Linked DNA regions of Solwaraspora sp. WMMD1047. The protein of the gene in region 2 interacts with the protein of the main gene of each other region in a pairwise test. Links are inferred from orthologs where the notes say so. Each region holds a gene or a part of one and is shown on either strand. Other genes may lie near its edges.

What was found.
Region 1: the proteins of O7627_RS21705 (region 2) and O7627_RS28060 interact in binary tests that used the Escherichia coli proteins (3 or more experiments, as listed by UniProt). The link is inferred for Solwaraspora sp. WMMD1047 from one-to-one orthologs.

The regions. Positions count from the first base shown.
Region 1 is NZ_JARUBL010000001.1:6,142,521-6,150,352, forward strand. What follows is about bases 1,501-5,972. They hold O7627_RS28060 (multifunctional oxoglutarate decarboxylase/oxoglutarate dehydrogenase thiamine pyrophosphate-binding subunit/dihydrolipoyllysine-residue succinyltransferase subunit), read left to right. Parts: upstream 1,501-1,890; coding sequence 1,891-5,772; downstream 5,773-5,972. Other genes in these bases: O7627_RS28055 (ABC transporter permease), read left to right, coding at 1,501-1,669; O7627_RS28065 (DUF6104 family protein), read left to right, coding at 5,793-5,972. In the rest of the region: O7627_RS28050 (ATP-binding cassette domain-containing protein), read left to right, coding at 1-836; more of O7627_RS28055, read left to right, coding at 833-1,500; pta (phosphate acetyltransferase), read left to right, coding at 6,025-7,832. UniProt on the Escherichia coli protein: E1 component of the 2-oxoglutarate dehydrogenase (OGDH) complex which catalyzes the decarboxylation of 2-oxoglutarate, the first step in the conversion of 2-oxoglutarate to succinyl-CoA and CO(2).
Region 2 is NZ_JARUBL010000001.1:4,781,281-4,787,637, forward strand. Bases 1,788-4,784 are described here. They hold O7627_RS21705 (ABC-F family ATP-binding cassette domain-containing protein), read right to left. Parts: upstream 4,092-4,784; coding sequence 2,484-4,091; downstream 1,788-2,483. Other genes in these bases: O7627_RS21695 (enoyl-CoA hydratase/isomerase family protein), read right to left, coding at 1,788-2,069; O7627_RS21700 (helix-turn-helix domain-containing protein), read right to left, coding at 2,113-2,340; O7627_RS21710 (neutral zinc metallopeptidase), read left to right, coding at 4,331-4,784. Also shown: O7627_RS21690 (ABC transporter ATP-binding protein), read right to left, coding at 1-1,093; more of O7627_RS21695, read right to left, coding at 1,302-1,787; more of O7627_RS21710, read left to right, coding at 4,785-5,236; O7627_RS21715 (penicillin acylase family protein), read left to right, coding at 5,464-6,357. UniProt on the Escherichia coli protein: Genetic data indicate it may be involved in ribosome assembly or function.

The DNA.
Region 1 (7,832 bases), 1.4 Mb from region 2 along the record:
TCAGCGTCGAGCCGGGCCGGGTGACCGGCTTCCTCGGGCCGAACGGCGCGGGCAAGACCACCACGCTGCGGATGTTGCTGAACCTGGTCACGCCGACCGCCGGTGGCGCCACGATCAGCGGTCAGCGCTACGCCGACCTGCCGGAGCCGGCGAAACACGTCGGTGCGGTGCTGGAGGCGTCCAGCGCCCACAAGGGGCGGACCGGGGTCAACCACCTGCGGGTGATCTGCGCGGCTGCCGGTCTGCCGAAGTCCCGGGCCGACGAGGCGCTGGCCATGGTCGGTCTGACCCCGGCGGCGAAGCGCAAGTTCAAGGGTTACTCGCTGGGCATGAAGCAGCGGCTCGGCATCGCCGCCGCCATGCTCGGCGATCCGAAGGTGCTGCTGCTCGACGAGCCGGCCAACGGTTTGGACCCGGAGGGCATCCGGTGGATGCGCGGGTTCCTCAAGACGCTCGCCGCCGAGGGCCGCACGGTGCTGGTCTCCAGCCACCTGCTGTCGGAGATGCAGCTGCTCGCCGACGACGTGGTGATCATCGCGGCCGGCAAGCTGATCCGGCAGGGGCCGGTGGCCGAGGTGATGGGCTCGATGACGCACGGCGCCCAGATCCGGGTACGCACCCCCGACGCGGAGAAGCTGACCACCGCGTTGGGCCAGCAGAATGCCACGGTGACCCGGGGCCAGGACGGCGAGCTGCTGGTTGCCGGGGTGGACGCGCCGACCGTCGGGCGGACCGCGTTGGCGGCCGGGGTGGAGCTGCACGAGCTGACCGCGGAGCGCCCCGACCTGGAACGGGTCTTCCTCGAACTGACCTCCGGAAAGGCGGGAATCCGATGAGACTGATCCGCTCCGAGCTGGTCAAGATCCGTACCACGAACACCTGGTGGCTCTTTGCCGGCGGCGCCTTCCTGATGCTGGTGCTGGCGTTCCTCTACAACATGCTCTTCGCCAACTTCGCCCTGGACAACCCCGACACCAGCACCGAGGGGCTCTCGCCGGAGCAGGCGGAGCAGGTGGTGGCCCAGTCCGATGTCGTCTTCCAGGCGGCGAACCTCTACACCTCGGGCCAGTTCTTCGGCCTGCTCTTCGTGATGCTGCTCGGCATCATCCTGGTGACGAACGAGTTCTATCACCAGACCGCGACCACGACCTTCCTGACCGCGCCGCACCGTACCGCGGTGGTGTTGGCCAAGCTGGTGGTGGCGACCCTGCTCGGGGCGGCGTTCTGGCTGGTCACGACCGCGTTGACCATCCCGGCGACGATGGTCTTCCTGGCCAGCAAGGGGGTGGACAACCACTTCGGCGACTGGCCGATCACCCGCGCGCTGCTGCTCAACCTGCTCGCGTACACGCTGTGGGGCATTTTCGGGGTGGGCTTCGGGGTGCTGATCCGCAGCCAGATCGGTGCCACCATCACGGCGGTGGTGCTCTACCTGCTCGGTACCACGGCGGCGGGCATCCTCTTCGCGGTGCTGCAGGACCGGTTCGACGCGGAGTGGATCGGCGAGTTGCAGGTGCTCGTCCCGTCGATCGCCTCGTCGCTGATGATCAGTGGGACGGAGCTACCCGGCAGTCCACCACAGTGGGTGGGCGCGGTGGTGCTGATCGGCTACGCCCTGGTGACGGGCACGGTCGGCTCACTGATCATGCGGACTCGGGACATTTCATGACAGAAACCTCAAGATGCCATTCTGAAGTGTGAAACCGGACACGGGCCGGACGTGGCAATGCCGACCGTCATCGCACGGCGTAGCCTTGATCCCGACTCCTGAACCGGCCTTCAGTGGCGGTGGAGCCCGCGCGCGTGGCAACCGCGTGCGACCGAACCAAGCGCGCGACGGACGAACCGCGCGAAGACGAACGACCCGCGTGAAAGAGGCGATTACCGGCCGTGTCAACCCAGCAGACGTCGCAGGAGAACCCACTGGCGGGTTTCGGCCCGAACGAGTGGATCGTCGAGGAGATGTACCAGCGCTACCTCGCCGACCCGAACAGCGTTGACTCGGCCTGGCACGACTTCTTCGCCGACTACCGCCCGCCCGGCGACGGCACCGCACCGGCGACGTCCGGGGCGAGCGGCGCGGACCGGTCGGCGGGCGGCAAGGACGCGGCCGCCGGCACCGCGGGAAAGACAGGCGACGGCGGCGGGCGCGGCACCGGTCGACAGACCGGCACCGCGCCGGCCGCCGACGGCCGGCAGACCACCGGTACGGCGAAGCAGGGTGCCGCCGCCAAGTCGGGCGGACCAGCCGCCAAATCAGCCACCGCCCCGGCCGGCAAGCCCGCGGAGAAGTCCGCAGGCGCACCGGCGCAGAAGTCCACGACGACCGGCGGCAAGGCCACCGCCGGCCAGGCCGCCCCGGCCAAGTCGACCGCGGCCAAGCCCGCAACCGGCAAGGCCGCCGACGACGCGGGCGCCGGCGCCGCCGCGACCACCCCGCTGCGCGGCGTGGCGGCCCGGATCGTCCAGAACATGGACGCCTCGCTCGCCGTACCGACCGCCACCAGCGTGCGGGCGGTGCCGGCGAAGCTGCTCGTCGACAACCGCATCGTGATCAACAACCACCTGGCCCGGGGGCGGGGCGGCAAGGTCAGCTTCACCCACCTGATCGGCTTCGCCCTGGTCCGCGCCCTCGCCGAGCGCCCGGAGATGAACAACTCCTACACGTCGGTGGACGGCAAGCCGGCCGTGGTCAAGCCGGAGCACGTCAACCTGGGCATCGCCATCGACCTGGTGAAGCCGGACGGTTCGCGCAACCTGGTGGTGCCCTCCATCAAGGGCTGCGAGCAGATGGACTTCCGCCAGTTCTGGCAGGCGTACGAGGACGTGGTCCGGCGGGCCCGGCGCAACGAGCTGACCATGGAGGACTACGGGGGCACCACGATCTCGCTCACCAATCCGGGCGGCATCGGCACGGTGCACTCGCAGCCCCGGCTGATGGTCGGGCAGGGCACCATCGTCGGCGTCGGCGCGATGGAATACCCGGCGCACTACGCCGGGATGTCCGAGGAGACCCTCGCCGAGCTCGCCGTCAGCAAGATCATCACGCTGACCAGCACCTACGACCACCGGATCATCCAGGGCGCGCAGTCCGGCGAGTTCCTCAAGAGCATCCACGAGCTGGTCCTCGGCGAGCACGGCTTCTACGACCAGATCTTCACCTCGCTGCGGATCCCGTACGAGCCGGTGCGCTGGATGCGCGACGTGGCGGTCAGCTCCGAGGGGCAGATCAACAAGACCGCCCGGGTGCACGAGCTGATCCACGCGTACCGGGTCCGGGGTCACCTGATGGCCGACACCGACCCGCTGGAATTCAAGATCCGCAAGCACCCGGACCTGGACGTTCTCCAGCACGGGCTGACCCTGTGGGACCTGGACCGCAACTTCCCGGTGGGCGGCTTCGCCGGCAAGCAGCGGATGAAGCTGCGCGACATCCTCGGGGTGCTGCGGGATTCGTACTGCCGCCGGGTCGGCGTGGAGTACATGCACATCCAGGACCCCGAGGAGCGCCGCTGGATCCAGGAGCGGATCGAGCTGCGGTACGAGAAGCCCTCGGCGGACGAGCAGAAGCACGTGCTCAACCGGTTGAACGCCGCCGAGGCGTTCGAGACCTTCCTGCAGACCAAGTACGTCGGCCAGAAGCGCTTCTCGCTGGAGGGTGGCGAGTCGCTGATTCCGCTGCTCGGCGAGGTGCTGGAAGCCTCGGCCGAGGCCGATCTCGACGAGGTCGTGATCGGGATGGCGCACCGGGGTCGGCTCAACGTGCTGGCCAACATCGTCGGCAAGCCGTACGAGAAGATCTTCTCCGAGTTCGAGGGGCACCTGGACCCACGCTCGACGCAGGGCTCCGGCGACGTGAAGTACCACCTCGGTCAGGCCGGCAAGTTCACCACCCCGGACGGGGAGCACTCGATCAAGGTCTCGGTGACGGCGAACCCGTCGCACCTGGAGGCGGTCGACCCGGTGCTGGAGGGCATCGTCCGGGCCAAGCAGGACCGGATCGACCTCAAGCTGGAGGGCTACACGGTGCTGCCGCTCGCCGTGCACGGCGACGCCGCGTTCGCCGGCCAGGGCGTGGTGGCCGAGACGCTCAACCTCTCGCAGCTGCGCGGCTACCGCACCGGCGGCACGGTGCACGTGGTGGTCAACAACCAGGTCGGCTTCACCACCGCCCCGGAGTACTCCCGCTCCAGCCTCTACAGCACCGACGTGGCCCGGATGATCCAGGCGCCGATCTTCCACGTCAACGGCGACGACCCGGAGGCGGTCGTGCGGGTCGCCCGGTTGGCCTTCGAGTACCGCCAGGCGTTCAACAAGGACGTCGTGATCGACATGGTCTGCTACCGCCGGCGCGGGCACAACGAGGGCGACGACCCGTCGATGTCCAACCCGCAGATGTACAAGATCATCGACTCGAAGCGGTCGGTCCGCAAGCTCTACACCGAGGAGCTGATCGGTCGGGGCGACATCACCCTGGAGGACGCCGAGGAGCTGCTCCGCGACTTCCAGGCGCAGCTGGAGCGGGTCTTCAAGGCCACCCGGGACGCGGCCGCCGTGCCGCCCCGGCAGCTCACCCGCCCGCCCCGGCAGCAGGAGAACGAGCCGGAGGTGACCACCGCCGTGGACGCCTCCGTGCTGCGCGCGGTGGGCGAGGCGCACCTGGCGCTGCCCGAGGGTTTCACCCCGCACAAGCGGATCCAGCAACTGCTGGAGCGGCGGGCGAAGATGGCCACCGAGGGCGGCATCGACTGGGGCTTCGGCGAGATCATCGCGTTCGGTTCGCTGCTGCACGACGGGGTGACGGTCCGGCTGGCCGGCCAGGACTCCCGGCGCGGCACCTTCGTCCAGCGGCACGCCGTGATCGTCGACGGCCGGACCGGCACCGAGCACCTGCCGCTGTCGGCGCTCACCAGTGAGCAGGCCCGGTTCTTCGTGCACGACTCGCTGCTGTCCGAGTACGCGGCGATGGGCTTCGAGTACGGCTACTCGGTGGAGAACACCGAGGCGCTGGTGCTCTGGGAGGCGCAGTTCGGCGACTTCGGCAACGGCGCGCAGACCGTGGTGGACGAGTTCGTCTCCTCCGGCGAGGTCAAGTGGGCGCAGCGTTCCTCGCTGACCCTGCTGCTGCCGCACGGCCACGAGGGGCAGGGGCCGGACCACACCTCCGGCCGCCCGGAGCGGTTCCTGCAGATGTGCGCCGAGGACAACATGCGGGTGGCGATCCCGACCACCCCGGCGAACTACTTCCACCTGCTTCGCCGGCAGGCGCTGTCGGAGAAGCGCAAGCCGCTGGTGGTCTTCACCCCAAAGTCGCTGCTGCGGCACAAGCTCTGCGTCTCCGGCGTGCAGGACTTCACCACCGGCACCTTCCAGCCCGTCCTGCCGGACAGCGAGAGCCCGAACCCGGAGTCGGTGAAGCGGGTCCTGCTCTGCACCGGCAAGATCTACTACGACCTGCTGCAGGCCCGTAGGGATCGCGGCATCACCGACACCGCGCTGCTGCGGATGGAGCAGCTCTACCCGCTGCCGGTGGAGGAGGTGCGGGCGGCGCTTGCCGGCTACCCGAACGCCGAGGACTTCGTCTGGGTGCAGGAGGAGCCGGCCAACCAGGGTGCCTGGTCGTTCATCGCGCTCAACCTGCTGGAGCACCTGGAAGGGCTGCGACTGCGCCGGATCTCCCGGCCGGCCGCCGCCGCCCCGGCGGTCGGCTCGATGAAGCTGCACGAGAACGAGCAGACCGACCTGCTCGCGGCCGTCCTCCCCCAGCCCTGACCGGACACTTGGAGGAACGGGTGTACTTCACCGACCGGGGCATCGAGGAGCTGGTCGAACGCCGGGGCGACGAGAGCGTCACCCTGGAGTGGCTGGGTGAGCGGTTGCGCGACTTCGTCGACCTCAACCCCGAGTTCGAGACGCCCGTCGAGCGGCTCGCCACCTGGCTGGCCCGCCTCGACGACCCCGACGACGAGTGAGGACCGGTCGGGACCAACGGCCCTCCGTCCGGTCCCTCCGGTTCGATAGGTTGTGGGCGTGGCCGCGCGCAGTGTCTTCATCGCAAGTCTGGGCCCCGGCGGCGGCAAGTCGACGATCGCGCTCGGCCTGGCCGAGCTGCTTTCCCGGCAGGTCGGCCGGATCGCCGCCTTCCGGCCGCTGGTGCCGACCACCGGTCCGGATCCGATTCTCGCGCTGCTGCACGACCGCTACCGCGTCGAACTCCCGCTGGCCGAGCTCTCCGGCGCCGGCTACCCGGAGGCCGCCGCGCTCGTCGGTGACGGGCGCCGGGAGGAGCTGATCTCGCGGATCGTCGAGCGGTACCGCTCGGTGGAGCGCCGCTGCCCCGCCGTGGTGGTGATCGGCAGCGACTTCGACGACGCCGAGGAGAACGCCGGCGGGATGTCCCGGGAGCTGGCCTTCAACGCCCGGCTGGCGACCGAGTTCGGCAGCGTGGTGGTGGCCGTCATCGACGGGTTCGAGCAGGACGAGAAGGCGATCGCCGGGGCCGCCCGGGGGGCGTACCACGAACTGACCGACCTCGGCGCGACCGTGCTCGCGGTGATCGCCAACCGGGTGCCGCACGAGATGACGCTGCCGGAACTGCCGGTCCCGGCGTACGCGATTCCGGAGGTGCCGACCGTGTCGGCGCCGACGGTGGCCGAGGTCGCCGCGGCGCTCGGCGCCACCCGGCTGGCCGGCGACGACTCCGCGCTGGACCGCGACGTGCTCGACTACGTGGTCGGGGCCGCCCACGTGCCGACGCTGCTGGACCATCTCACCGACGGCTGCCTGGTGATCACCCCCGGCGACCGGGCCGATCTGCTGCTGGCCGCCAGCGCGGCGCACGTGGCCGGCCAGGTCTCGGTCGCCGGGCTGGTATTGACCCTCGGTGAACGCCCGGACGAGCGGGTGATGCGGCTGCTGGAGCGGCTGCACAGCGGGTTGGCGGTGCTCTGCGTGCCGACCGACAGCTACCACACGGTGGCCGCCTCCAGCCGGATCGAGGGGCGGCCCAGCAGCGCCAGCCCGCGCAAGGTGGAGGCCGCCCTCGGGGCTTTCGAGTCCACGGTGGACACCGCAGAGCTCTCCCGCCGGCTGCGGGTCACCCGGTCGGTCCGGGTCACCCCGCTGATGTTCGAGTACGACCTGATCGACCGCGCCCGCGCCCAGCGCCGGCACCTGGTGCTGCCCGAGGGGCCGGCGGAGCGGATCCTGCGCGCCACCGAGATCCTGCTGCGCCGGGGCGTCGCCGAGCTGACCCTGCTCGGCGACCCGGCCGAGATCGGCCGCAAGGCCCGCGAGCTGGGGGTGGACGTCGAGGGCGCCACCATCGTCGATCCGGCCGACAGCCCGTGGCGGGAGGAGTTCGCGGTCGAGTACGCCGGGCTGCGCGCCCACCGGGGCGTCACCCTGGACCTGGCCCGGGACGTGGTCGGCGACCCGAACTACTTCGGCACCCTGATGGTGCACACCGGGCGGGTCGACGGGATGGTCTCCGGCGCCACCCGGACCACGGCGGCGACCATCCGACCGGCGTTCGAGATCATCAAGACCGTGCCGGGCGTCTCGGTCGCCTCCAGCGTCTTCTTCATGCTCCTCGCCGACCGGGTGCTGGTCTACGGCGACTGTGCCATCAACCCCGATCCGGACGCGGCGCAGCTCGCCGACATCGCCGTCTCCTCGGCCGACACGGCCGCCCGGTTCGGCGTCGAGCCGAGGGTGGCGATGCTCTCCTACTCGACCGGCACCTCCGGCAGCGGCGCCGACGTGGAGAAGGTCGCGGCGGCCACCGAACTGGTCCGCCAGCGCCGGCCAGACCTGCTGGTCGAGGGCCCCAT
Region 2 (6,357 bases):
GGCCGGCGCCGCGCGGCACGGCGACCGGCGCGGCCGGCTCCTCGATGGAGGGACGCAGGTCGAGCACCTCGAAGACCCGGTCGAAGGAGACCAGCGCGCTCATCACGTCGACCCGCACGTTCGACAGCGCGGTGAGCGGTCCGTAGAGCCGGGTCAGCAGCAGCGCCAGGGTGACCACGGTGCCGGCGCTGACCTGCCCGGTCACCGCCAGCCAGCCGCCGAGGCCGTAGGTGAGGGCCTGGGCCAGGGAGGCGACCAGCAGCATCGCCACGAAGAAGGTCCGGGAGTACATCGCCGACTGGATGCCGATGTCGCGGACCCGCTCGGCCCGCTGCTCGAACCGCCGCGCCTCGGCGTCGGGCCGGCCGAAGAGCTTGACCAGCAGCGCGCCGGCCACCCCGAACCGCTCGGTCATGGTGGCGTTCATCTTGGCGTCCAGGTCGTACGACTCGCGGGTGATCTCCGCCAACCGTTTGCCGACCCGCCGGGCCGGAATGATGAAGATCGGCAGGAGAACCAGGGAGAGCGCCGTGATCTGCCAGGAGAGGGTGAACATCACCGCCGCGGTGAGCACCAGCTGGATGACGTTGCTGACCACCCCGGACAGGGTCGAGGTGAAGGCCCGCTGGGCGCCCTGCACGTCGTTGTTCAACCGGCTGACCAGCGCACCGGTCTGGGTACGGGTGAAGAACTGGACCGGCATCCGCTGCACGTGGTCGTAGACCCGGGTCCGCAGGTCGAGGATGATCCCCTCCCCGATCCGGGCCGAGTACCAGCGCTGGACCAGGGAGAGCAGCGCGTCGGCGACGGCCAGGGCGGCGATGAACCAGGCGATCCGGACCACCGTGCCGCCCGCTCCCGGGCCGCCCCGGGTGATCGCGTTGATCACGTCGCCGGCGAGGACCGGCGTCGCCACGCCGATCACCGCGGCCAGCACCACGGTGAGCAGGAAGACCGCGATGTCGCGCCGGTACGGGCGGGCGAAACCCAGGATGCGCCGGCTGGTGCCGCTGCGGACCCGGTGCGAGCCGAGCTCGTCCTGGTTGCGCATGGCGCGCAGCATGCTCCAGCTGGCCATTCCGCCGCCGCCCATCGGGTTGGTCACCCGCCACCTCCATCGCGTCGCCGGACCGTCACCTGTTCATTCTCCGGACGCCTGTGACAACCAGCCGCTGGGCAGCCGAATCGAACGGGCGCGGAGCGCCGGGAGAGGCCCTCGGCGGGCACGACCGGAAAGACACCCGGCACAACCACCGGGAAAGCCCAGATCTTCCCCGCGGTCCTTACCGGGGGCGGCCGGGCTACTCGCCGAGACCCGCCAGATCGCGCAGCCGGCGGGTCTGCGCCTCCCGCTCGGCCCGCTGCTGCTCGGCACTCGATCGGCCGGCGGCGCCGGCCAGCAGTGCCTTGATCTCCACCACCGCGTCGCGGTTACCGGCGAGGACGGCCGCGACCAGATCGGCCACGGCGGCGTCCAGTTCGCCCGGCGCGACCACCGCGGTGGCCAGCCCGAGCCGGTACGCCTCGGCGGCGTCCAGCCGCCGGCCGGTGACGCAGATCTCCAGCGCCCGGGCGTAGCCGACCAGCTCCACGAGCCGACCGGTGCCGGCCAGGTCGGGCACCAGGCCCAGCGTCACCTCGGCCATCGACAGGGTGGCGGAGTCGGCCAGGACCCGCAGGTCACAGGCGAGCGCCAACTGGAACCCGGCGCCGATGGCATGGCCCTGCACGGCGGCGACCGAGATCAGGTCCGGCCGGTGCAGCCAGGTGAAGGCCGCCTGGAACTCGGCGATCCGGTCGGCGCACTCGGCCGGCGGCAACCGGGTCAGCTCGGCGACCGAGCCCGGGCCGGTGCCGGCCGCCACGGCTCGGTCGAGCCCGGCGGAGAAGGCCCGGCCCTCGCCGCGGACGACCACGACCCGCACGTCGCCGGGGAGGTCGCGGGCGAAGTCGCGCATCGCCAACCACATCTGGGGGGTCTGCGCGTTGAGCACGTCGGGCCGGCACAACGTCACTGTCGCGACCGGCCCGTCGCGATCCAACCGCACGCCGACGGGTTCGGTCACCACAGGTTCCGGCGGCGGGTGAGGGCGGAGCGACCTGATGAGCGGGTCACGCCTTCTTGCGGCGGCGGGCGCCACCGCGTTGACGCAACTGGACGCCGGACTCGGTGAGCACCCGGTGGATGAACCCGTACGAACGGCCGGTCGAGGCCGCCAGGGCACGGATGCTCTCGCCGGAGGTGTACCGCTTGACCAGGTCCTTGGCGAGCGTCTGGCGCTCGGCTCCGACGATCCGGCGACCCTTCTCAGTGCTGGTGGCTGTGCCGGTGGCTGCCATGTTGATTCCTCACGTCCCAGACTGTGCGGTTCGATACGGTCCCACCTATTAGACCGCCTCGAACGATCATGCGCTAGATATCAACTCATCGCCAACCGACACGCACAGCGCTGTCGACTTCCCGATCGAGTGATTGCGGAGAATCAGGCGAGCTCCACGAGTTCCAGCAGATCATCACTCCACGCGTCCTCGTCGCCGTCGGGCAGCAATATGGCGCGATCCGGCTTGAGGGCCAGCACCGCGCCGGGATCGTGGGTGACCAGGACGATCGCGCCGGGGTACCGGGCGATCGCGTCCAGGACCTGCTCACGACTGACCGGATCCAGGTTGTTGGTCGGCTCGTCGAGCAGCAGGACGTTGGCACCGGAACAGACCAGGGTGGCAAGTGCCAGTCGGGTCTTCTCGCCACCGGAGAGCACCCCGGCCGGCTTGTCGACATCGTCACCGGAGAACAGAAAGGCGCCCAGAATTCGGCGCAGTTCAGTATCCGACTGCTCAATTGCGGCGCTGCGCATGTGGTCGAGGACGCTACGATCCACATCCAGCGTCTCGTGCTCCTGCGCGTAGTAACCCAGCCGCAGCCCATGGCCCGGACGGACCTCGCCGGTGTCCGGCGGTAGTAGACCACCGAGAATGCGCAGCAACGTGGTCTTGCCGGCCCCGTTGAGGCCGAGAATCGCCACTCGGGAGCCGCGATCCACCGCGACGTTGACGTCGGTGAAGATCTCCAGCGACCCGTACGACTTGGAGAGCCCGTCGGCGGTCAGCGGGGTCTTGCCGCACGGTGCCGGGCTCGGGAACCGCACCTTGGCGACCTTGTCCGCGACCCGGGTCTCGTCCAACCCGGACAGCAGCCGCTCGGCCCGGCGGGCCATGTTCTGCGCCGCGACCGTCTTGGTCGCCTTGGCCCGCATCTTGTCCGCCTGGGTTAGCAGCGCGCCGGCCTTCTTCTCGGCGTTGGCCCGTTCCCGGCGCCGCCGCCGCTCGTCGGTCTCCCGCTGCTCCTGGTACGCCTTCCAGCCGACGTTGTAGACGTCGACCACCGACCGGGTGGCGTCCAGGAACCAGACCTTGTTGACCACGGCCTCCAGCAGGGCCGCGTCGTGGCTGATCACGATGAGCCCGCCCTTGTGCCCGGCGAGGAACCCGCGTAGCCAGGTGATCGAGTCGGCGTCCAGGTGGTTCGTCGGCTCGTCCAGCAGCAGCGTCCCGCCGCCGCCCTCGGCGGCGTCCCGGAACAGGATCCGGGCCAGCTCGATCCGGCGGCGCTGGCCGCCGGAGAGGGTGCCGATGGTCTGGGTGAGCACCCGGTCCGGCAGCCCGAGGTTGGCGCAGATCCGGGCCGCCTCGGCCTCGGCCGCGTAGCCGCCCAGCGAGGCGAACTGGTCCTCCAGGGCGCCGTAGCGGCGGACCAGCCGGTCGTCGCCGCTCTCGCTGGCCAGCCGCTCCTCGATCTCCTTCATCTGCGCCATCAGCCGGTCCAGGCCGCGGGCCGAGAGCACCCGGTCCCGGGCGGTGGTGCCCAGGTCTCCGGTCCGGGGGTCCTGCGGCAGGTAGCCCACGGCGCTGCGGCGCTCGATCTGCCCCGCGTAGGGCTGGCCCTCGCCGGCCAGCACCTTGAGCGTGGTGGTCTTGCCGGCCCCGTTGCGACCGACCAGCCCGATCCGGTCGCCGGGCTGCACCCGCAGGGTGGTGTCGGACAGCAGGATCCGGGCGCCGGCGCGCAGTTCCAGGCCGGTTGCGGTGATCATCTCGTGGGACTCGCTCTCGGGGTCGAAGGCTGACTCAGGGCACACGGAACGGCCGGCGGGCTCGGGGCCCGTCGGCGCGGGGCGGTTCAGCCTTCGCAGCGCAGCACGCCGACAAGTGTACCGGGCGGGGCGGGACCGGCCGGCACGGATTACCAATCAAGATCATCGGGTATCGACTGGCCGTCACCAGACAGGAACTGGCCGCCGGAGAACCGGCCCGCTGACCGATCGGGGTCGTGATGGAGCTCAACGAGAACGCGCGCATCGACACCAGTCAGATTTCCGACCGTCGCGGCTCGGGCGGTGGCGGCCTGGGCGGGCTGCCGATCCCGGGCGGTGGCGGCGGCCTGGCGGGGATCATCGTCACGCTGCTGGCGCTGCTGGTCGGCGGTGGGTTCGGTCTCAACGCGATGACCGGCGGCGGGTCGGAGCAGGGTGACAACGCGGCGCTGGAGCAGCGCTGCGCGGCCGACGACGCGCTCAGCCAGCTCGACTGCCGCAACACGCTCTACGTCAACTCCATCCAGGCCTGGTGGCGGACCGCGCTGCCGGAGCACTTCGGCGAGCAGTACCAGCAGACCGATACGGTCTTCTTCGAGCAGGCGGTCAGCACCGGCTGCGGGCAGGCCGACTCCGGCGTCGGTCCGTTCTACTGCCCGGCCGACCGGCAGGTCTACATCGACCTCTCCTTCTACCAGGTGCTGGCTGACCAGCTCGGCGCCAGCGGGGAATTCGCCCAGCCGTACGTGCTGGCCCACGAGTACGGCCACCACGTGCAGACCCTGCTCGGCACCGAGGCGCAGGTCCGCCGGCAGCAGGAGCGCGACCCGGGCGCCGCCAACGAGCTGTCGGTGATGATGGAGCTGCAGGCCGACTGCTACGCGGGCGCGTGGGCGAAGAACGCCACCGGCACCGCCGACGAGGCCGGCCAGAAGATCTTCACCAGCATCACCGAGCAGGACATCCGGGAGGGGCTGGACACCGCCGCCGCGATCGGCGACGACACCATCCAGGAACGCTCGGGTGGCCAGATCGACGAATCGAAGTTCACCCACGGCAGCGCCGAGCAGCGGCAGGAGTGGTTCAAGCGGGGTTACGACGGCGGCGACCCGACCGCCTGCGACACCTTCGGCTCCGCGCTCTGACGGCGGCAGCGCAGCACCCCGGCACCTCAGCACCCCAGCAGCGGCTCAGCGACCCGGTTCCGGCCCAGCCGGAGCCGGGTCGCCGCTATCCGTTGGCCGCAGGGCCGCCGGCGGATCGAGACAGCTGAGTCTTTCCATGTCCGGTGGCCGGCGGTTACCATCCAGTATCCGAATACTCCTCATGTAATCGGATGCCCGCCGATCTCCACCGCCCCCGGAGGATCGCCATGGCCCACCCCCGCATCGCCGGCCTCTGCGTGGCCGCCCTCCTGATCGGCTCCCCCGCCGTCGTCGCCGGACCAGCCGCCGCCGCGCCGCAGCCGGCGACCCCGGCCGGCCCGGCGGCGGCACCGGCCGTGAACGCCCTCACCCCGAGTGCCTTCGCCGCGAACGACTACTGCCTGGGCGAGTGCTCGGACATCCTGCCGCCCGGCCAGAACGGCAACGCCACCCTGGTCGAGGTCCTCGCCAACCAGGCGTTCGGCACCCTGCCCCGGCACTCCGGCGACCAGCTCGGCCGCTACGCCGACCTCGTCTACGGCTACGCCGGCCTGCGCCCCGACCAGCTCGACACGTTCTTCAACGACGCCTCCTTCGGGGTGTTGCCCGGCCAGGCCGAGCGCGACTACTCGCCCCGGTCGGACGTGCGGATCGTGCGGGACCGGGCCACCGGGACACCGCACATCACCGGCACCACCCGGGCCGGCACCATGTACGGGGCCGGCTACGCCGGCGCCGAGGACCGGCTGTTCACGATGGACCTGCTGCGGCACGTCGGCCGGGGCACGCTCACCCCGTTCGCCGGCGGAGCGCCCGGCAACCGGGCGCTGGAGCAGAGCGTCTGGCGGACCTCGCCGTACACCGAGGCCGACCTGCAGGCCCAGGTGGCGGCGCTGCGCGACCAGGGGGCGCGCGGCCAGCAGCTCTACGCCGACGTGCAGGAGTACATCGCCGGCGTCAACGCCTACATCCGCACCTGCATGGCGAACCGGAACTGCCCCGGCGAGTACGTGCTGACCGGTCACCTGGACGCGATCACGAACGCCGGCGGGCCGGAGGAGTTCCAGCTGACCGACCTGATCGCCATCGCCGGCGTGGTCGGTGGCCTGTTCGGCGGCGGG